3 linked regions of the Gloeobacter violaceus PCC 7421 genome follow. The protein of the gene in region 1 interacts with the protein of each later gene in a pairwise test. Links are inferred from orthologs where the notes say so. Each region holds a gene or a part of one and is shown on either strand. Other genes may lie near its edges.

Evidence for each region.
Region 2: the proteins of GLL_RS04215 (region 1) and GLL_RS08955 interact in binary tests that used the Escherichia coli proteins (3 or more experiments, as listed by UniProt). The link is inferred for Gloeobacter violaceus PCC 7421 from one-to-one orthologs.
Region 3: the proteins of GLL_RS04215 (region 1) and ileS interact in binary tests that used the Escherichia coli proteins (3 or more experiments, as listed by UniProt). The link is inferred for Gloeobacter violaceus PCC 7421 from one-to-one orthologs.

The regions. Positions count from the first base shown.
Region 1 is NC_005125.1:856,573-863,756, forward strand. Bases 3,237-6,177 are described here. They hold GLL_RS04215 (substrate-binding domain-containing protein), read left to right. Parts: upstream 3,237-4,209; coding sequence 4,210-5,145; downstream 5,146-6,177. Other genes in these bases: GLL_RS04210 (efflux RND transporter permease subunit), read left to right, coding at 3,237-4,133; GLL_RS04220 (sugar ABC transporter ATP-binding protein), read left to right, coding at 5,151-6,177. Also shown: GLL_RS04205 (efflux RND transporter periplasmic adaptor subunit), read left to right, coding at 1-1,068; more of GLL_RS04210, read left to right, coding at 1,065-3,236; more of GLL_RS04220, read left to right, coding at 6,178-6,638; GLL_RS04225 (B12-binding domain-containing radical SAM protein), read right to left, coding at 6,581-7,184. UniProt on the Escherichia coli protein: Part of the ABC transporter complex RbsABC involved in ribose import. Binds ribose. Also serves as the primary chemoreceptor for chemotaxis.
Region 2 is NC_005125.1:1,832,236-1,839,402, forward strand. The notes cover bases 2,483-5,406. They hold GLL_RS08955 (ABC transporter permease), read left to right. Parts: upstream 2,483-3,416; coding sequence 3,417-4,397; downstream 4,398-5,406. Other genes in these bases: def (peptide deformylase), read left to right, coding at 2,483-3,012; lnt (apolipoprotein N-acyltransferase), read left to right, coding at 4,394-5,406. Outside these bases: GLL_RS08935 (PadR family transcriptional regulator), read right to left, coding at 1-345; beta-carotene ketolase CrtW, read right to left, coding at 1,477-2,250; more of def, read left to right, coding at 2,461-2,482; more of lnt, read left to right, coding at 5,407-5,959; GLL_RS08965 (hypothetical protein), read right to left, coding at 5,964-6,470; GLL_RS08970 (carboxypeptidase-like regulatory domain-containing protein), read right to left, coding at 6,663-7,167. UniProt on the Escherichia coli protein: Part of the ABC transporter complex RbsABC involved in ribose import.
Region 3 is NC_005125.1:3,850,402-3,858,146, forward strand. The notes cover bases 19-3,520. They hold ileS (isoleucine--tRNA ligase), read right to left. Parts: upstream 3,171-3,520; coding sequence 219-3,170; downstream 19-218. Other genes in these bases: GLL_RS18825 (glycosyltransferase family 2 protein), read right to left, coding at 19-217; GLL_RS18835 (SAM-dependent methyltransferase), read left to right, coding at 3,413-3,520. Also shown: more of GLL_RS18825, read right to left, coding at 1-18; more of GLL_RS18835, read left to right, coding at 3,521-4,189; GLL_RS18840 (hypothetical protein), read left to right, coding at 4,222-4,734; GLL_RS18845 (hexameric tyrosine-coordinated heme protein), read left to right, coding at 4,771-5,043; GLL_RS18850 (hypothetical protein), read right to left, coding at 5,074-5,286; GLL_RS18855 (hypothetical protein), read right to left, coding at 5,573-6,025; GLL_RS18860 (MerR family transcriptional regulator), read right to left, coding at 6,264-7,001; GLL_RS18865 (glycerol acyltransferase), read left to right, coding at 7,411-7,745. UniProt on the Escherichia coli protein: Catalyzes the attachment of isoleucine to tRNA(Ile). As IleRS can inadvertently accommodate and process structurally similar amino acids such as valine, to avoid such errors it has two additional distinct tRNA(Ile)-dependent editing activities.

The sequences.
Region 1 (7,184 bases):
AGCGTTACCGTCGAGCCTGTCCAGAAACGCCTATTAGCCAGGACGCTCATGGTCACCGGTTCGATCGCCGCCTGGGACGAGTTGCCCATCGGGGCCGAGCTGACCGGACTGCGCATCGAGGGTGTCTACGTCGAAGAAGGCGAGCGGGTGCAGCGCGGTCAGTTGCTCGCCCGCCTTAACGACCGGCCCCTGCGCGCCCAGATCCGGCAGGTCGAGGCGGAGATTGCCCGCGGCCGGGCGCTGATTGCCCAGAGCCGCGCGAACTTTGCGGAGGCGAGGGCGCTGCGCGGCGAGGCGGAGGCCAACCGGCACCGCTTCGACGACCTGCAGCGCCAGGGGGCGATTAGCGAAGTGGAGGCGACCGCGCGGCGCACCAGCGCCGACACGTATGGGGCGCGCTTGGGAGGCGCTTCGCAGGCGATTGCCGTGGCCGAGAGCGATCTGGCCCGCGCCGAGGCGCGGCGCGAAGAGTTGCTCGCCATGCTCGCCCAGACGCGGATCACCGCTCCTGCGGAGGGACTGATCAGCAAACGCCAGGCAAAACTCGGCAGTGTGGTCAGTCCCCTGAGCGCCCAGGCGCTCTTCACCCTCGTGCGCGACCGGCGCCTGGAGTTGCAGGCGGAGGTGAGCGAAGTGCGCCTGGGGGCGATTGCCCCGGGGCAGGCGGTCGCTGTGCAGACCGATGCGCTCCCGGAACGCCGCTTCGCAGGGCGCGTGCGCGAAATTGCCCCGGCCGTGGACGCGGGCAGCCGCAACGCCCTGGTGAAAATCGATCTCCCGCTCGATCCGGCTTTGCGGCCGGGCATGTTCGCCCGCGGCGAGTTGCGCTTCGGTGCCGGCCCGGCGCTCGCGGTCCCCGAGGGAGCCCTGATCTTCGACAACGGCCGCGCCCACCTCTTTGTCGTCCAGGGTGAGAAGGCCGTGCGCCGCGCAGTCGAGACCGGGGCGCGCTCCGGCGGACAGGTGGAGATCACCGGCGGGCTTGCAGCCGGGGAGCAAATCGTGCTCGCCGGGGCGGGATATCTCAAAGACGGCGCGCGCGTGCGCACAGCGGGAGGCGCGTCATGAACAACCTCTCGGCCTGGTCGATTCGCCATCCGATCGTGATTGCGGTGCTGTTTATCGCCCTGGTGATTGCAGGAGTGGTGGGCTTTGTGCAACTGCCCATCAACGAAAACCCGAACGTCGATGTGCCCACCGTCTCGGTGAACATCACCCAGTCCGGGGCCGCCCCGCCCGAACTCGAAAGCCAGGTGACCCGCAAAATCGAAGACGCCCTGGCGGGCATTGAGAACGTCGAGCACCTGCGCTCGACTATCAAGGACGGCATCTCGGCCACGACGGTCGAATTTGTGCTGGGTACGGACACCGACCGGGCGGTCAACGACGTGCGCGACGCGGTCACCAAGATCCGCCAGGAACTTCCCCAGGACATCGACGAGCCGGTGATTGCGCGGGTCGATTTTGTGGGCGGCGCCCTGATGATCTACGCGGTCGGATCGCCTACCCGCAGCACCGAGCAGCTGAGCTGGTTTGTCGATCACGACGTGAGCCGGGCGCTGCTCACCGTCGAGGGCGTCTCGCGGGTGCAGCGCTTCGGTGGGGTGAGCCGGGAGGTGCGCATCGACCTCGACCCGAATCGTCTGTTTGCCCTGGGGATCACCGCCGAGGAAGTGAACCGCCAGGTGCGCGCCCTCAACCGGGATCTGCCGGGGGGACGGGGTGAATTGGGCGGCCGCGAACAGGCCATCCGCACCCTGGGCAGCGCCGCCACCGTCGAGAACCTGCGCGCCACGCAGATTGCCCTGTCGGGTGGGCGGCGCGTGGCCCTCGCGGATCTGGGGAGCGTCAGCGACGGCGCCTCCGAAGCGCGCCAGCTGGCGCGCCTGGACGGCAAACCGGTGGTCGGCTTCTCGGTGATCCGCTCCACCGGCAGCTCCGAAGTCGCGATCGAAAAGGGAGTCGAAGCGCAGATTGCCCAACTGGAGAAGCGCTTCGCCGATGTGCACTTCGACCTGGTCAACACCTCGGTGCGCTACGTCCACGAAAATTACGACGCCTCGATCGAAGCGCTCTGGTTGGGGGCGGCCCTCGCGGTCGTGGTGGTCTATCTGTTCTTGCGCGACGGGCGGGCGACCTTGATTGCCGGGGTGGCGATGCCCCTCTCGACCATCCCCACCTTCGCGATCATGAAGCTGTTGGGCTACAGCCTCAACAGCTTGAGCCTGCTGGCGCTGGCGCTGGTGGTGGGGGTGTTGGTGGACGATGCGATCGTCGAAATCGAAAATATCGACCGCCACATCAAGATGGGCAAGCCGCCCTTTCAGGCCGCCCTCGATGCCGCCGACGAAATCGGCCTGGCGGTGGTGGCGACCACGATGACGATCGTGGCGGTCTTCGTGCCGGTGGGATTCATGGGCGGGGTGCCGGGTCAGTTTTTTGGCCAGTTCGGTTTCACGGTGGTGGCGGCGGTGCTCTTTTCGCTCTTCGTGGCGCGCATGGTCACCCCGCTGATGGCCGCCTACTGGCTGGCGGCCAAGCCTGCTCCCGTCCGGTTGCCCTGGTACACCCGCACCTACCGCACCGTCCTCGCCTGGGCGCTCTCCAACCGCGCCGCCACGATCGCGGCCGCCGTCGCCTTTTTTGTCCTCTCGCTGCTATTGGCCCCGCTCATCCCTTCGGGGTTTCTCGCCAACACCGACCGCGGCCAGTCGATAGTGCAACTGGAGTTGCCGCCCGGCTCGACCCTCGCCCAGACCGACGCGGTGGCGCGCGGACTGAGTGCCCAATTGCAAAAGTGGCCCGAGATCAAAAATGTCTTTGTCTCGATGGGGGATCAAGGCGAGGTGCGCCTGGCCACGCTCTTCATCAACCTCAAGCCCCGCGAAGAGCGCACCATCGCTCAGCAAGATTTTGAAAAAGCGATCCAACCGGTGCTGGCCGCTGTGCCGGGGGCGCGCCTCGGCTTCTCGGTGGGCTTTCGGGGAGGCAAAGAAGTCTCGATTATCCTGACGGGCGAAGATACCGCCGAACTGGCGCGCACAGCCGAGCGGCTGAGCACCCAGATGCAGGCGCTATCGGGGCTTGCCAATGTCAGCAACACCGCCAGCCTCTCGCGCCCCGAACTGCTCATCCGGCCGCGCTTCGAGCGGGCGGCGGACCTGGGCGTTTCGGTGGAGCGCATCGGAGCGACCGCCAAGATCGCCACGCTGGGCGACATCGACGCGAACCTGGCCAAGTTCAACCTCGAAGATCGTCAGATTCCGATCCGCGTGCAGATCGCCCCGCGCCACCGCACGGATCTGGAGGTGATCCGCAACCTGCGCGTCACCGCCGACGACGGGCGGGCCATCCCCCTGGAGACGGTGGCCGAGCTGGCCGTCGGTAGCGGCGCCGCCCAGATCGATCGCTACGACCGCGCCCGCCAGATTTCGGTGGAGGCCAACTTGAACGGCGTGCAGCTCGGCCCCGCCCTGGAGCAAATCTACGCCCTTCCCGCCATGGGCGATTTGCCCGAATCGATCCGCCTGGTGCGCTCGGGCGATGTGGACCTGCAAGATCAAGTTTCAGAACGCTTCGGGACGGCCCTGCTGTTGGGGGTGTTGCTCATCTACGGCGTGCTGGTACTGCTGTTTGGGGATTTTTTCCATCCCCTCACGATCATGGCGGCATTGCCTCTGTCCATCGGCGGGGCGCTCGCGGGGCTGCTGGTCACAGGCAAACCCCTGGTGCTGCCGGCCCTGATCGGCATCTTGATGCTGATGGGCATCGTCACCAAAAACTCGATATTGCTAGTCGAGTACGCGACGGTGCTGATCGAAAAGGCGCGCCTGCCCCGGCGCGAGGCGCTGATGGAGGCGGGGATCGACCGGCTGCAGCCGATCTTGATGACCACGATCGCCATGATCGCGGGCATGATGCCCATTGCCTTGGGGATCGGCGCGGGTTCGGAGTTTCGCTCGCCCATGGCCGTAGCGGTGGTGGGGGGACTCTTGAGTTCGACCTTGCTCACCCTGGTGGTGATACCGGTGCTGTTTACCTACGTGGACGACTTCAAAAACCGGCTGGCCCGGCTTGGGCGCCGCCGGACGATCGAGACGGCCCAGGCGGTGCAAACCCCGGCCCAACAGTAGGCGGCAACAATAATTCGCCCCGGACCGGGCGGCTTGCTGGTACATTTGACCTGAAATTGTGCGGGATGGGTCCGGGGTGCGAAGGTTCTGGTGGTTGGCGGCGCTGTGTGCACTGGTGCTCGGGGCCTGTGCCCAGAACGGGTCGGAGGGTGGCAATCGGCCGGTGGTGGGGGTGTCGCTGCTCACCCGTCAGGACGCCTTCTACCGCGAACTGGAGCGTGGTCTCAAAGAAGAAGCGGCCAAGCAGAAGCTCACTGTGCGACTCGATGCGGGCGAATTCGATCTGGCCCGCCAGCAGGGACAGCTCGAAAATTACACCGTCCAGAAAGTGGCGGCAATCGTGGTTTGCCCGACCGATTCCCAGGGGATCGGCCCTGCCATCGCCCGCGCCAATCAGGCCGATATCCCGGTCTTCACCGCCGACATCCGCGCCAAAGAAGGCGCAGTTGTCTCCCACATCGCCTCGGACAACGTCGCAGGCGGGCGGCTCGCGGGCGAGTACGCCGCCAAGCGCCTGAACGGCCGGGGCCAGGTGGCAATTATCGATCAGCCCTACATCCAGTCGGTGATCGAGCGGGTGCGCGGTTTCGAGGAAGCCCTCAAGCCCTACCCCAATATCCGGGTGGTGGCCCGCCTCACCGGCGACGGCGTGCGCGACCGCTCCTTAAAAGCCGCCGAAGATCTGCTCCAGTCCCAGCGCAAGCTCGACGCCGTCTTCGCCGTCAACGACGAATCGGCCTTCGGCGTCGTCTCGGCCATCGAGGCCGCCGGGCGCAAAGGCATCTTCGTCATGGGCTACGACGCCTCCGAAGAAGCGCGCAAGCTCATCGCCGGGGGCAAGTCGCCCCTGCAGGCCGATATCGCCCAGGATCCGTACCGCATTGGCCAGGAGACGATCCGGGCGGTGGCTACCCACCTCGCGGGCCAACCGGTGGAACCGGTGATCCCCGTGCCCGTGCGCCTGGTGGACAAAGCCGCCCTGGGCAACGAAACCCTTACCCCCGCCCCCTGAGACCGATGCCTCTCCTTGCTCTCGAAAAGATCACCCGCCGCTTCGGGCCGGTCACGGTGCTCGACGGGGTGGATTTCACCGTCGAGGCGGGGGAGGTGCACGCATTGGTCGGTGAAAACGGCGCCGGTAAATCGACGCTGATGAAAATTCTCTCGGGCGCCCTTGCTCCCGACGCGGGTACCGTCCGCTGGCAGGGTGCCGCCGTCCGGTTCGATTCGCCCCGCGCCGCCCGCGCCGCCGGCATCGCCATGATCCACCAGGAACTGGCGCTGGTGCCGGCGTTGTCGGTGGCCGAAAATATCTGCCTGGGGGAGGCGCAGAGCTGGTGGCGGCCGGTGGACTATAGGAACTTCGAAAATTCGGCCCGCGCGGTACTGGAGCGGTTGGGCCAACCGATCGACCCGCGCACGCCGGTCGGACGGCTTAATTTGCCCGAACAGCAGATGGTCGAGACCGCCCGCGCCCTCAGGCAAAAGGCGCGCCTGCTTATCCTCGATGAACCCACGGCCAGCCTGAGCGCCCAGCAGAGCGAGCAGCTGTTTGCCGTGCTCAGGCGGATTCGCACGGAGGGCACGGCAATTATCTACATCTCCCACCGCCTGGAGGAAATCTTTGCCCTTTGCGATCGGGTGACGATTCTGCGCAACGGCAGGCGCGTCCACTGCGCTGCGGTGGGCGAACTGTCGATGGCGGCGGTGGTGCGCCACATGGTGGGCCGCACCCTCGAACCCACCGGCACCCCGGCCGCTTCGCAAACCGGCCGACCCGTCCTCACCGTGCACAATCTGTGCTGCGGCCGGCTCAGGAATTTGCACCTGGAACTGCGCGCAGGTGAGGTGGTGGGGCTGATGGGGGTGGCCGGGGCGGGCCGCTCCCGGTTGGTGCGCACGCTGTTCGGTGCCCAAAGGCCCGAGGCGGGAGAGATTGTGCTGGATGGACGACCGGTGGTCTGGCGCTCGCCCCGCGACGCCATCGCCCGCGGCATCGGCCTGTTGGGGGAGGACCGCAAGCGCCACAGCCTGCTGCCCGAGCGCTGCGTGCGCGAAAATATGGCCCTGGTGAGCCTGCTCGGCCGCGCCCGCTGGGGAGTCGTCGAGCAGTACCGCGAGCGGAGTGCCTGCCGCGCACTGGGGGGGCAACTGCGCCTGGCGCCGCGCACCCAGGAGATGGCCATCCGCGCCCTGAGCGGCGGCAACCAGCAAAAGGCGCTATTGGGGCGCTGGCTGCTCGCCGGGTGCCGGGTGCTGCTGCTCGACGAACCGACCCGCGGCGTCGATGTCGAGGCCAAAGCCGAGATCTACGGACTCATTCGCGCCCTCGCCGCGGGCGGCACCGCCGTGCTGGTGGTCTCTTCGGATCTGCCCGAATTGACCTTGCTGGCCGAGCGCCTGCTGGTGCTCCAGGGCGGGCGCATCGTGGGCGAGCAGCGGCCTCCCTACGACCCTCGGGCGCTGTTGGCCCAGGCGTTGGGGGTGGCAGCCGAGGACGGCTGATTTTCTGGGTGCTCCCTCAGCCGCCGCATCGCCGCGAGCTGGGTGTGCAGTTGTTCGCGCACCTCGTAGCGGTAGGCAAAAAAGTGTTCCCCGGCGGCGAGGGCCACAAAATAATCGAACAGCAGCTGCGATTTAGTGAGGGCGATCGCTGCAAGCTGCCACCAGAAGCGCCAGCGCGTCGAGCGGACGATCCCCTGATGCCAGCAGACGGCCGTAAACATCCGCAAAGCCGCCCAATCGAAGCGCCTGCGGCTATCGGCCCGCCAGGCTCCCATGCGTCTGAAGTGGGTGAAGGTGCGTTTGAGGTAGGGCATAGGTTCATAAATCCGCCAGAAAGCGTCGATATATTCTTCGACAATCTCCTCCACCGGCCGGGTGGGCACGAAGTTCATCAAGGCCCCCTGGTGAAAGGTACCCAGACCGTCGATGAGCCGTCCCTCGCGCTCCAATCGCTGCCAGAGCGCCGTGTTCTGCAGCGCCTGCAGCAGGCTGAACTGGGCCTGGGGGATGCCGGTCAGTTCGATAAAGGCGCGGATGCGCTCCCCC
Region 2 (7,167 bases), 970 kb from region 1 along the record:
TTCCACACCCGGCAATAACTGGTTCGCCCGCGCAACCATCAGCAGATTGGACAGGCGTTGCGCTTCGGCGGCGGCAACCCTTTTGCCGAACTCGCTCAACCGGTAGTAACGCCGCCGTTCCCCACCGGGTCCGGCGACTTCCTCAATCCATCCACTAGCCAGAAGCTGTTTGAGAGAGCCGTAGAGGATACCCGGCCCAAGTTTCAGCTTCCCCCCGGAGTACTCCTCAACAGCGCGCATCACTCCATAGCCGTGGCGGTCGCACTCAGCCACGGCCAGAAGAATATGGAACACCGCCGGGGTGAGCGGAATAAAACACACGGGGTCCGCGTTGGCATCCGGCATCTTCACCCTCTCCAATAATCACTTACTGATATATCTATAGCCGATATATCAGTAAGTGATTATTGTCTACATGTCAAGAGTTCTGAAGCGGGTACTATAGCTGTCGCCAACTTTATTAGGACATAGGCTATAACTACCAGTAGTCTCTCGGCGACCGGCCATGGCAAAACCCTACAGTTACGACTTCCGCCAAAAAGTCCTGCAAGCCATCGAACTCAACGGTCTCAAGAAAAGTGAAGCCAGCGAGCTGTTCGACATCAGTCGCAACACCATCAACTTGTGGTCTCAGCGCAAGGCAGAAACCGGAGATGTCCAGGCAAAGCCCAGACCGGCATCCCATAAGGGTCAGAAAATTACCGACTGGGAAAAGTTTCGGGCCTTCGTAGAAGCACATGGCGACAAAACCCAGGCCGAGATGGCGCAACTGTGGGATGGACAGATCAGTAGCCGCACGATTTCGCGGGCGTTGCACAAGCTTGGCATCACCCGAAAAAAAAGACCTACGGGTATCGCGAACGCGATGAGGCGAAACGCTCAGCATTCCTAGAGCTTCTGCCGGACCCGAAAGCCGCGCACCTGGTGTATGTCGATCAGTCCGGCATGGACGAGCGCGACGATTACGGATACGGTTGGTCGCCGTCGGGGGAGCGCTTTTACGGACTGAAAGCAGGTCGTCGTCAGGGTCGCATCAACATGATTGCGGGCTATCGAGCCGGTCAGCTGATCGCCCCGTTCACTGTCGAAGGGGCTTGCAATCGGACCGTGTTTGAAATTTGGCTGGAGAGCTGCTTGATTCCTGTGTTGCAGCCTGGCGAGTGGGTGATTCTGGATAACGCCACGTTTGATCATGGTGGCCGGATTGTCGCATTGATTGAAGCGGCCGGTGCCCACGTACTCTATTTACCCCCGTATTCCCCCGACCTGAACCGCATTGAGAAGTGCTGGGCGTGGTTGAAAAGTCGGATTCGCAAACGGTTACGTGATTGCGGGCATTTGCGCAACGCGATGGATGCCGTTCTCAAACAGGCTGCGTCCTAACTTAAATGGCGACAGCTATATCTTTGGATTTCGGTTGCTGGTGCGTGTGGCTAGAACCGGCCTGGGATTTTGCAAAGGCAATTCCGAAATGCCCTAGCGGCGCGCCTCGGGCAGCCGATGCCAGGGAACGAGCGGGTATTCGTGGTGCTCCCAGTGGTAGCCGAAGTGATAGCAGCTGACAAATGACCAGAAGCTCGAAAGACGGTTGCTGGTGGCCCGGTGACGGTTGCGGTAGCCGCCGTCGGGTTGTCGGTGGGGCAAGTAGGTGCCGAAGTAGAACAATTGCAAGGAACTGAGCACCAGCGGCAACAACCAGAACAGCGCCAGGTTGACGAGCGGAACGCCCATCAGCCAAGTGCACACCCCGAACACCACGGCCATGCCCGCGATCAAAAACGGGGTGTTCCGGCTCTCCATATAGTCCTTCATGAATTTCAAGTACCACTGAAAGAAGCCGCTATGTTCGCCGTCGTGGTAGTCGGGGTCTTTGCCGGTGGCTGGAAAGCGGTGGTGCAACTGATGTTTAATCAGTAGTTCGCGATAGGGCATAAAGGCGTACAGACCGACGGCGGCGGTACCAAGCCAATCGTTGATGCGGTGATTGGCGGGAAACACGGTTCGGTGCATCGCGTCGTGGGCAGTGATAAATAGACCTGTGTGCAGAAAGGTTCTGAGGATCACCACGCCGATGACGGCCTGCAGCGATAACTCGCCAATAGGTAAGCGCAGCGCTGCGGCGAAACTGAAGATCCACAGGCCGATAATCACCAGAGCCCACCAGAGGCCGGAAGAATCGTTCTTATGGGTGATAACCCCTTCGGCAAGCCGCTTCGAAGTACGTTCCTTTACTGCCGAGCCACGCATCATAGACCTTGTAGACCCGAAATAAAACTTTGCCTCCAGCCTGCAGACTGCGTCGCCTGCGGCGAAAGCGATCATTTCTATTTGCATCTTAAGCGTGCATACCCAAAAGACTGTCTATCCGGAGTAGGGTCTAACGCCTGCCGAATTGGGGATCGTCAGAGTCGCTATCCGGTGACAATAGAGTGCGAATCCACGGGCACCAGCGGAGGGGGCGTGTACGAAATCGTCAAAACCGGAGATCCGGTGCTGCGCCTGACGGCCAAGCCCTTGAACAGCGATGAAATTCAAAGCGAAGCGATCCAGCAACTGATCGCCGCGATGGCCGAGCGGATGCGCGAGGCGCCGGGGGTAGGCCTCGCCGCCCCCCAAGTGGGCGTCTCGGTGCAACTGGTGGTCATCGAGGATCGCCCCGAGTACATCGAGCGGCTGAGCGGTGCGGAGCGGCGCGAACGGGAGCGCGAGCCGGTGCCCTTTCATGTGCTCATCAACCCTGTGCTGAGCGTGGAAGGCGAAGAATCGGCCGTTTTTTTCGAGGGTTGTTTGAGCATTCCCGGTTACCAGGGGTTGGTGGCCCGGGCGCGGGTGGTGCGGGTCGAAGCACTCGACGAACGGGCCGCCCCGGTCGTCATCCGGGCACACGGCTGGTACGCCCGCATCCTCCAGCACGAAATCGATCACCTCAACGGCCTACTGTGCGTGGATCGCATGGATCTTCAGACTTTCAGCACCCTCGAAAATTACGACCGCTTCTGGCGGGGAGGGTGATTGGACAGGTGCCAGGTGTCAGGGTAAAAACCGTTGTCCATCGGGTTTTTTATTTGACCCTTGCCTGAGTTGCCCCACTTCCCGATACTTCTGTAGCCCAATGGCGAGCCAGCCCCTTCGCCGCAGTCGACACGCGTCGTGCAGGCCCTGGAAGAATAAGCTTATCCAACCCACCAATTCTCGTTCCCAACCGTGCCCTGAAGTCCGGGGGGTGTCGGGGGGTGGCACGCCCCTGACGCGGGGAGGGGGAGAGCGCGAGAGGGGAACCCGAAGGGGGTTCCACCTCTCGCTCCACAGACTGTCGTGCCAAGCCAACAGCAAGTGTCAGGTCACAGACATCGGTAGGAACTTCCGGCAATAGCGGCATTTCTCTGGCACACTGTGTCGAGAAGCCAGCGACAGTCATGGGCGAGAGCACGTCAAAAAACCCAAAACTCCTCACCCTACCGGATTGGTTGCGTGAATGGCTCGCCCGCCAGACTGCCTACGGCCCGGCCATCGCCGTACTGATCGAGATCGTCGTCTTCAGCGCCATCGCCCCGGGCTTTTTTACCCTCGAGAACTTCATCAACATCTCGCTGCAGACGGCGATTTTCGGCATCCTGGCGGTCGGAATGACACTGGTGATCCTGACGGGCGGCATCGATCTGTCGGTGGGATCGGTGGTGGCCCTTGCCGGGGTGAGCGGGGCCATGGTCGCCCAAGCGGGCGGGCTCGGCATGCCCGTGGCCATCGTGGTAGGCGGTGGGGTCGGGCTTTTGAGCGGTCTGTTGGTGGCGTACTTTCGGGTGGCTCCGTTTGTGGTCACCCTGGCCGGGCTCACCATTGCCCGCGGCCTCGCCTTTTTGCTCACCGGCGGCCGGTCGATCGGCGGTTTGCCGCCCGACTTCACCTTCTGGGGCCAAAAACAGCTCGGCTTACTGCCGCTGCCAGTGCTCGTCTTGATGGTAGTGGTGACCGGAGGATACTTTTTGCTCACCCGCACAGTCTTCGGCCGCCAGATCTACGCCATCGGCGGCAACGCCGAGGCGAGTTGGCTCGCGGGAGTGCCGGTGCAAGGGGTGCTGGTGGCGGTCTATCTCATCAACGGCTTGCTCGCGGGGCTCGCGGGCGGGATGCTCGCCGCCCGGCTCGGAGCCGGAATTCCCAATAGCGGCCAACTCTACGAATTGGAGGTGATCGCAGCGGTAGTGGTGGGGGGCACCAGTTTGAGCGGCGGCCGAGGAGGAGTACTCGGCAGTCTGCTCGGGGCGCTGTTTATCGGCACCCTCGGCAACGGTCTCAATCTGCTGGGCGTCGATCCGTACCTGCAAAAAATCGTACTGGGAGTGGTGATCCTGGCGGCTGTGCTCGTCGATAGCGCCGGACGGCGGGGACAAAGATGAGCGGGATCGCTCTGCGCAGGCGGCGGGAGCAAGCCCAACGGCGGCGCTCCATCGCGGGAGTGCTCGCGGCGGTGGGTGGGGGCACAGCCCTGGGCCTTGCCGCTCCGCCCACCGGCTGGGGGGTGCTGGTGTGGGTGGCCCTGGTGCCGTTGCTGGTCTACTTGCGCGCCGAGCACCGCCCCCGCGCTTTCTGGCTTGGAACCCTCGCGGGGATGGTCTACTACGCCATCTTGCTGCGCTGGCTGCTGGGATTTCATCCGCTCACCTGGCTGGGGATCGAGTGGTGGCCCAGCCTCGCGATCGCCCTGGGGGCGTGGCTGTTCGTGAGCGCGAGTCAAGCCTGGGTGATCGGACTCTGGGCGAGCCTGGTGGTCCGCACCCGCCTGAGCGGCCTGCGGCGGGTGCTCTTTGCCGTAGGTCTCTGGGTGGGACTGCACTGGCTTTGGGGCCAGGGGGAGACCGCCTTTCCCTGGGGGACACTTGCCCAGAGCCTGGCAGGTGACCTGTGGGCGGTGCAAACGGTCGCGCTGGGAGGCGCGCAGCTGCTGGTGGGATTGGCCGTCGCGGTCAATGCGCTGGTGGCCGAGAGCTGGAGCACGCGCCGTGTGGGCTACGCGGGCCTTGCAGCGCTCCTGGCGGCTTCGGTGTACCTATACGGATGGTGGCAACTCGCCCAACCGCTGCCGGCAGGTGAGCCGTTGCGTATGGGCGTTATTCAGGGCAATATCGCCCAGGCGCGCAAGTGGACACCCGACGGCCGGCGCGAGACCGTCGAGACCTACGTGCGCGGCTACGAAGAACTGGCGGCGGCCGGGGCGCAGCTGGTGCTCACCCCGGAGACGGCCTTTCCATTTATCTGGTCGCGCCCAACGAACCCGGCAGCACCGCTGGTCCCCGAGATTCAGTCCCGCCGGGTACCGGTGTTGCTCAGCGCCTTCGAGCGCCGCACCGACGGTCAGGTGGCCACCACCCTGTTCGCCCTTGACGGCGACGCGCGGACCATAAGCACCTTCAACAAGATCCACCTGGTGCCCTTCGGAGAGCAAATCCCCCTCAAGGCGCTCATCGGGCCGCTGGTGCGCAAACTTTCCCCTGTTCAACAAGAAGTGTTTGCCGGCTCGCTGGGCCAGCGCCTGCAGACACCGGTGGGCCTTGTCGCCGCCGGAATCTGCTTCGACTCGGCCTTTGCAGACGGCTTTCGCGCCCAGGTGGCCGCCGGGGCGCGCCTGCTGGTTCAATCGACCAACGACGCCTGGTACGGCCCGGCTATGGCCCCCCAGCACCACGCCCTCGATGCGCTGCGGGCGGTGGAGACCGGCCGCTATCTGGTGCGCGCCTCCAACAACGGCACCAGTGCCGTTGTCGATCCGCTGGGCCGCACCACGCGGATCACCGGCTGGAACGTCTACGCGGCCTTTGTCGAACCGGTCCGGCTTCTTGAAGGGATGACGCTGTATGCCCTCTGGGGCGACTGGTTCGTGCCGCTCAGTGCGGCGCTGGCGCTCTTGGGGCTGATTGCCGGACGGAGCCCCGCCGGACGCCGGGGGCGCCGGAATTTTTAGGCTCTTATTTTCTGCTGAGGTCTGTAGAGCGTTGTGCGTCCCTCAGGGCTCCCGGTGCGTCACCCAAGGCGCGCCGGACGGCGGCGCGCAAACGGTAGGCGGCCGGGTCGCCCGGATCTCGGCGGATCGCCTCGCTGCAATCGCTAAGCGCCGCCCGGTAGTGCGAAGCGGCCTGATGGGCTTCGCAGCGGCGCAGGTAGGCAATTGGGCGCGGCTGCAACGCAATGGAGCGGCTCAAGTCTGCAACGGCCGCGGCGTACTCGAAGAGCCATAGCCGCGCCAGACCGCGCTGAAGATAGAGATAATCGTTGTCGGCGTCTGCTGCGAGCGCCTGGGTGAAAGTGGCTTCCGCCCCTCGCAGGTCACCTGTTTGCAACTTGTGGGTGCCCTCCTCCAGCATCGCTTGGGCAGCCCCCCAGTGATTTTCCTGGCGGACCCGCCACAGATGCAGACCGGCCAGCACCGTCAGGCCGGTGACCACCAGCCCGATGAGCAAAACCCGCTCCCGCACAGAGGAGGAAATGGCTTGATCCGCGAATTTGCCTGCCAACTTGTCACCGTGACACAGCGAGTGTACCCGCGCCTGTTGTGAAGGCGACAGGAAACAACTAAACCTCCGCCAGACTGGCACAGCCTATCCTGTGAACCTGTTGCCAAGACGACAAGCCCACCAATATTTTGGGCGCACTTCGAAGCCAGGTGTTTAATTTTTCGGTTTCTCTTGAGCTGGTGGTGGCGGCTGGGAGGGAGGCGCAGACTGATTTTTGGGCAAGATTTCGACTTTGGTATCGATTTTTTGACCGGCGCTCGGTGCCTGGATGTCGGCGGTAAAAGCGGCGAGAGGATTGTCCCGCTCCCAGCGATTTTTGACTTCGTCCGCCTGCTGAGTAATCTGGACGGCATAGAGCTGGTCGGCTTCCGCCTTCGACAGGGCACTGTCCTGGCGCTCGGAGCGGCCGGCCTCAGCCAGGGTACGGATCTCAACGCGATTGTCCTTGAGTTGCCACAGCTCGATCTGGCTGCGGGAATTGAGCTGGCTGGCATTCCCTTCGTTGCGCGTCAGCATGTCGACGCGGGCGATGGCCAGGGCCGTCACCCCGGCGTACTCAAAAAATGCTTTGACCAGGGCCGTGTCGGGCCGATCGCGATCGAGGATCTCGTGGAGCGGTCGGTCGATCTTGCGCACGATAGGCATCACCTCGTCGCGC
Region 3 (7,745 bases), 3.0 Mb from region 1 along the record:
CCCAGCCCAGGTTGGCCCCGCTCTGCAATACGGTGGCCCGGCCCGCGAGCGCCTCGCGCAGCCGTGCTTCCGAACCATTGGGCGAGGCATTGTCCACCACGACCACCTCTGGAAGCAAGCTCTGCGCCAGTAGCGACTCGACCGCCCGGAGCGTGTCGCCGTCGTTACACCAGTTGACCAGGACTGCAAAGACCCGGTCTCCGGCGTCGTTGGACATTCTAGAACGCCCCGGCCAGAGCTGAGACGCACCGCTCGCACAGCGTCGGGTGCTCGGCATCTTCGCCGACATGGACCGAGTAGTTCCAGCAGCGCTCGCACTTTTGACCGTCCGCATCGAGTACAATTACCGCCGCCCCTTCCTCGACGGACACCTCGGCCGGGAGTTCGTCCAGCAGTTCCACCTGCGAGACGATGAACAAATAGCGCAACTCGTCTTTTTGGCGGGCCAGTTCGTCCGTCAGGGCCGGGTCTTCGACGTGCAGTCGAATTTTGGCTTCCAGCGAGGAGCCGATGCGTTTGGCGTTGCGGGCGGCTTCGAGGGCGATGTTCACCCGGTCGCGCAGGACAATCAGCCCTGGCCAACGATCGACCGTGAGCGGTTGGAACCACTGGGAGTGATCGACCGGCCAACCTGCCTCAAATACCGAAGCGTCGCTTCTGGGGTAGGGCAGATGCTGCCAGATATCCTCCGCCAGGTGCGGCAGCACCGGGGCAATCAGCCGGGTGAGGCTTTCGAGCACACGGTAGAGCACCGTCTGGCAGCTGCGGCGGCGCAGGGACACTTCGGCACTGATGTAGAGGCGGTCTTTGGAAATATCCAGATAAAAATTCGACAGATCCGCCACGCAGAAGTTCTGGATGGTCTGGAAGAAGCGCGAGAACTGGTAACTTTCAAAAGCCTGGGTGACTTCGAGATGCACCACACTCAGGCGGTGCAGGAGGTATTGATCGACTTCGCCCAGCGAATCGAAGGCCACCAGGTCGCGCTCCGGTACGAAGTCGTTGAGGCTACCCAGCAGGTAGCGCGCCGTGTTGCGGATCTTGCGATACACTTCGGCTATCTGGGCAAGCACGCTGGGGCCGACTAGCTGATCGCTGGTGTAATCGACCGAGGCAACCCAGAGGCGCAGCACGTCCGCCCCGTAGGCGGGGTGCTGCTTCTGATTGGCCCCGCCGTCGATAACCAGTTTCGGGTCCACGACGTTGCCGAGAGACTTGGACATCTTGCGGCCGTGCTCGTCGAGGGTGAAGCCGTGGGTGATCACGGTTTTGTAAGGGGCGGTGCCCTCGGTGGCCACACAGGTGAGTAGGCTCGACTGGAACCAGCCGCGGTGCTGATCGGATCCTTCGAGGTAGACATCGGCCGGGTAGTGCAACTCGGGCCGCCGGCCGAGCACCCCGGCCCACGAAGAACCCGAGTCGAACCAGACGTCCATGATGTCTTTTTCTTTGCGAAAGGCGGTGCCGCCGCAGTGGGCGCAGGCGATCCCCGGGGGAAGCAGCTCGCTTGCTTCTTTTTGCCACCAGATGTCGGAGCCGTGGACGCGCACGGCCGCCTGCACCGCTTCGACCGACTCCTGGGTAAGCAGCACGTTGGCGCAGTTTTCGCAGTAGAAGGCCGGAATCGGCAGTCCCCAGGCGCGCTGGCGGGAGATGCACCAGTCGTTGCGCCCGGCCACCATGGCGGTGATCCGGTTCTCGCCGCTGGCGGGGATCCATTCGGTCTGGGCAATGGCGCTCAGTGCCTGGGGGCGAAAATCGGAGACCGAGGCGAACCACTGGGTGGTGGCCCGAAAGATGGTCGGTTTTTTGGTGCGCCAGTCGTAGGGATATTTGTGGACGTAGGCTTCTTCTTTGAGCAGCGCTCCCGCCGCGCTGAGCGCTTCGATGACCGCCTGGTTGCCGTCGCTGAGCACCGCCTTGCCGGCAAAGACCGGCAGGTTCTCGCGGCGGTCGCTATCCGCCTCGCGGGTGAAGCGGCCGTAATCGTCCACCGGCGAGAGCACCCCGAGGTTGTAGCGCTGGGCCAGCTCAAAGTCCTCACTGCCGTGGCCGGGGGCGGTGTGCACCGCCCCTGTGCCCGATTCGGTGGTGACGTGATCGCCCAGGACGATTGGGCTGGTGCGGCGGAAGAGTGGGTGAGCCAGGAGGCTGCCCTCCAGTTCGCGGCCTCTGAAGGTGGCAATCGTCTCAAAGCGGGTGGCGAGCGTCCCTGCCAGCCGCTCCACCAGTTCAGCCGCGACGATGAGCAGGCCGTGCTCGTCGCTTGCCACCAGTGCGTAGTCGAGTTCGCCGTTGAGCGCCACCGCCAGGTTGCCCGGCAGCGTCCAGGGAGTTGTGGTCCAGATGGCTACGGCGATCTCGGGAAGGTCGTCGCGCTCACCCAACAGCGCATCGATCAGTTCTTCTTCGCGGTCGTGAAAAGCGCTCAGGCGCGGCAGCAGTTCGGCGGCCATCACCGTGGCGGTCTCGGGTGCCGCGATGGAGATAAGCGGGAACTTGACGTAGACCGAGCGGGAGGTGTGGGCGGGGCTGCCGTCGTCCTTGGTCGGGTACTCCAGTTCTGCTTCTGCCAGAGCAGTCTGTGAACTGGGGCTCCAGTGGACGGGTTTGAGGCCCCGGTAGATATAGCCTTTGAGGGCCATCTTGCCGAAGACCCCGAGCTGAGCCGCCTCGTACTCCGGCTGCAAGGTGAGGTACGGGTGATCCCAATCGCCCCAGACGCCGAAGCGCTTGTAGCTCGCGCACTGCGACTGCACGGTGCGCTGGGCGAAATCGCGCGCCCGCGTGCGCACATCGAGGGGCGTCAATTGCGAGCGCTCCGCCTGGGAGAGATCCTGCAGCACTTTGAGTTCAATCGGCAGCCCGTGGCAGTCCCAGCCGGGCACGTAGCGCACCCGCCGCCCCTGCAACAGCTGGTAGCGGTTGATGATGTCCTTGAGGATCTTGTTGAGGGCGTGGCCGACGTGCAGCTCGCCGTTGGCGTAGGGCGGCCCGTCGTGCAGGATAAAAATTTCGCCGGGGTTTTCCTGGGCAAGACGTCCGTAGATGCCCTGCTCTTCCCAGAACCGCTGAATCTCGACCTCGCGGGTTGAGGCGTTCGCCCGCATCGGAAAATCCGTCTTGGGCGTGCGGACGGTCTGCTTGTAGTCGACGGGGGTCTGGGTCACGGGGTGGTTTCCTAACAAAAGCGCAATCTTTTCTTCAGTTTAGGGGAGGGCAGCCCCTGCCGACAGCGGGGCCGATTGCGAGATGTGCCTTTGTGCAAGACTTTCGCGCTTGTCACCACGGGATGGCGAAGACCGCAAGCACAACATCCCCACCCGGCAGGGCGCCTTTATGAGCTAGCTCAAGGACGCCGGGCCGCGGGCTCTGTGAGAGTACAGACAGCTGCGCAACGGAGACAACACCCATGACCAGCGGAACATTCAACATGCAAACCGCCCCCGGCTACCAGATCCTGGCGGTGGCGGGCAAGCAGACCTTGCGGCCGGGGGGCCGATCTGCCACCGAGCAACTGTTGGTCTGGGCCGACTTTCAGCCTGGCCAGACACTTCTGGAGCTGGCTTCGAGCTTTGGCCACAGCGCCATCGACCTGGCCCGCCGCTTTGGGGTGCGGGTGGTGGGCGTCGAGAAGAACCCTGCGAGCGTCGAGCGCGCTCGCGCCAACGTCCGGGCCGCCGGGCTCGGCCATCTGGTGCAGATCGTCGAAGGCGACATTTTTCGCCTGGAGGCGATCGACGAGCGCTTCGACTACGTGCTGGCGGAGGCCATTCTCACCATGCAGCCCCCCGCGGCCAAGGCCAATATTCTCCGGGCGGTGGCGAACCACCTCAAACCCGGCGGCAAATTCTTGAGTCACGAGGTGGCCGTGGGTGGGCGCGAGGAGGAGATCCACCGCGAACTGTCGCGGGTGATCCGGGTGAACGCTGCGCCGCTGAGCGAGCGGGGCTGGATCGCCGAGTCCGCCCGGGCGGATCTGCGGGTAAGCCACCACCTTACCGGTCCGATGGCCCTGCTCACCCCCGCCCAGGTGCTGCGCGACGAAGGTATCGCGGGCACCGCCCGGATTCTCTGGAACGTGGCCACCCGGCCTGCCCTGCGTGAGCGGGTACTGGCAATGCGCGGCGTCTTTTCCCGCTATCGCGCCGATCTGGCCTACATCGTCCTGTGCGCCGTCGCCGGTTAGCCCGGCGCTCAACCTTTCAACAAGGATTTCTCATGCGTAACACCTTTGCCCAACACCTCGAACTGTCCGCAGTCCAAGTCGAGCAACTGCTTGCCCTGGATCTGGCCGGACTGGTCGAATCGCCCGCCTTCGGCTGCAAACTCGCGTGTCTCGATATCGACCTGCTGCGCCAATCGCTGCCCGTGGCCAGGGAGCTTCTCATCCAGAAGCTTCCGGCTTTCTACGACTGGCTGCAAAGCGAACTGGGGGTGGAGCGCGTCCCCGACAGTCCCGACCACACCGCCCGCTGGGTGGTGGGTTTCCTTAACAACCAGGAGAGCCTCCATCGCCTGGTCGAGTTGCACAGCACCGTCCCGGCTGCGGCCCTGGAACTGTCGATCCCCCGGCTGGTCGGATTTTTTGAGGTGGTCGAGGACGAAGCGATCCGCAAGCAATGGCAGGCGGTCCTTGCCGCTCTGTGCCTGGTGCTCGTGGTTGGGGCGCGCAGCCGCAGCACAGCCCCGAGCGCGCCGTGTCTCTGTGCCGAAACCGTCCCTTCGCCTTAAGCCCGAGCGCACCTACCCATTTGAGGAGAAAAACCGATGAGTAATGCCACCGCGATTCCCCACGTCGTTCCCGCCGAGATCACCCTTGTTCCGGACAATACGCTGATTACCGCCACTGCCGAAGAGGGGAGGCAACTGGCGGTGAAAATGGCGCGTCTGATCATCAAGCTCACTCAGCCGGACGAAGAAAAGCGCAAACAGCTGCGCGAGGTCTACGGCAACGACGCGATGATGCTGATTGCCGTCGGCCAGGTCGTCGCTGCCGAGTTTGCGACTATCGCTGCTGCCAACAATTATTGGCGCAGGTAGAGACCGAGCGTGCACTGCAAAGTGCCAGGGTCAGGGCATGGTGCGCAAGCGCACTTCGTCGTCTCCTGCCCTGGCCATGATATTGCGCAGCAAAGAACCGAAAACCCGCCAGCCTACGAGACTGAGGCTCGCAAGACGGGCAGCAAGCAGTAAATCTTCCAGGAGGACTTGCGCGATGCCGTCGAAATCGATGGCATGGCCCAGGATACCCGGCCCGTCACCCTTGAACCTGGGTAAATACATTCGTTTTGTCGAATCAAACTTCAAAAGCTCACCTAAATAGTGTTTTGGCGTTGGGATCCGTACTCTCAATTGGAACGATTCGGAACAAGTGTGCGTGTACGCACCGCTTCGGCATCAAATCGCAAGTGGAGCTGGCTATCACAAATCGGTTGCCGACCACCCTTGAGCCCATCAGGAAGGCCGCGTCTGTGCGGACGATGTCACCTTGCAGCAATACGAAAGGGTCATCGCCTTCCTCCACGATCCCTTGCTCAATTGCCTAGCTCCTCAAGACTTTGTGGAACGTTCAAGGGGAAAGAGAGCCTTCAAGCGCAGCTGGATCCAAGATCACCTCGTCATCCGGATCGACCTCGGTCCCCTCCGGCAACAATGGCTCGAACCGTTCGACAGTAGGCAGCACAGGACTATCGCCGACCAGAGACACTGCCTGGACGAGCGTGCTGATCGTGGCATCTTCGGGGTGCCTCCGTACCGCTTGGGCCGCGGTCATCACCAGACGCAAGCCGCTTTGGATTCGACGGGTCTCACGGGCGAGACCGTACAGGCGCTGAAAATCGTCTTCAGCAAGAATACGGTACTGGCCGGACTTCGTGATCAGTGTGCCCACTACACCCGAAGCGATGGGGAGCAAACCTGCCTGGCCGGAGGTGCGGAATTGCTCAAAAGAAGTCCAAAATGGACCGGATTGCATGTCCAGGTCCGACTGGGAGCTAAGCGGAATCACCGTCTGCAAGGTCATCACCAAAAGATAAAAACATCTCGGCTAGAATCACATGCTAGCATCTGTTCCAACGAAAATCCAACGAAGATCCAACGAACTCATTGATAGTGTAGAGAGAAAGCGATGGTCCTTGCTTCCATGGCAACAGATCGGTAGTCCGTACCTAGAAAAAACTATTTTCAGGGTCATCGGGCTCACGCCGGTGTCGATAGGGAAAAAGCGCGAAAACGAGTGCATGGCGCATTGGTCCTGTTGCTTACTCCTTCGGCTTTGCCGCCGCGATTGCCCGCGAGACGTACTCAAAAATCTTGGGATCGAGTCCACCCTGGGTTCTCAGTTCCGGTTCCTGCCAGTACATGGTGCGCAGGGCTTTGTTGATGGCGGGGTTGCCGCCTGTGAACTCCTCGATCAATTCCTGCCAGCGCCGCGCCAGCTGCTGCATCGTCGGGTCCGCGGGATCGGTGCCTCGGTCCATCTCGGCGCGGACCCTGGCGATGAGCGTCGGCCACTCCGCCTCGACCGCACGGATACGTTCTTCGCCGAGCTGCTGTCTGCGCTGTTGCAGCTCTTCGAGTTGTTCGGGCGTGTAATATTTTTCCAGCATGTTCATAGCCTCGATAGTATTGATAAAGTCTTCAACGCCGACGGATTCCGTCGTGCGCAGTCGCTGTGCAATCGCTTCGAGGCGAGTGCACAGTCTTTGCTGCAACTCGATCTGCTCCTTTACATGGGCGATGTGCCGCTGAAGAACCTCGAGCGGCGAGCAGTCGGAACGCTCCAAACTCGTGCGGATTTCATCTAGAGAAAAGCCCAGCTGCCTGAGGGATTTGATCTGCTGCAGGCGGGCAATGTCGCCAGTACAGTACAAACGATGACCGCCCTCTGTGTAATGCGAAGGCGAGAGGAGGCTGATTTCGTCGTAGTAGTGCAGCGTGCGCACTGAAAGCCCCGTCTGTCGGGCCAGTTCGCCGACTTTCCAGGGTGGGGCTTGCATAGGGCATCCTCCAGTGGATCTCTGCAGGCGGATTGAACGCTGCAAATTCAGCCTATGTCCTGACGCAACGTGAGGATCAAGAGGTCACTCCAACCAACCCATCCGGACTGCGCGGAATGCTCTCGCTTTGGCGTGGTTTTTCCTGATCACACCTTGCTGCAATCAACCTCCCCGTCCCAAAATCGGTAATTATGTGGGTAGCCCCGTCCAGCCTGGAGATCGCGCTGTGCCGACCAGTGGCCGATTCGCGGTGTCTGTTCACACCCTTGCTGCCCTAGCCGTCAATCCTGGGCGGTCGACCCATTTTGGGCAGATGGCCAGAAGTATCAGTATTAATCCGGCGGCAATCGGCCGAATCGTGTCGGTGCTCTCCTAGACTGTTCAATCCGTTCCCGGGCTCGGTGCCGCCATGCGTTACGTCCGACCACGCCTCGAATTTGTCCCCCAACGGCTCAGCCTGGGGGTGGTGCGGGCCTCGCACTGGGTGCTGCCGTTCCTGCTGCGCGTTCGCACACGGCCCTGGCTGCCGGCGGGCATCGCCCGGATTGAGGCGGTAAATGCCGAAGGGTTGGTCAAGCTTTATCAGCGGTTTCAGGCGGGTGAGGTTCGCTTTTTGATGGCGTTTCGCCACCCCGAAGTCGATGATCCGATGTCCTTAATGTATCTGTTTTCTCGCATTCTGCCCGGGGTGGCCCGCCGGCAGAAAATCGCCCTCCAACTTCCCCTGCACACGCACTTTCTCTA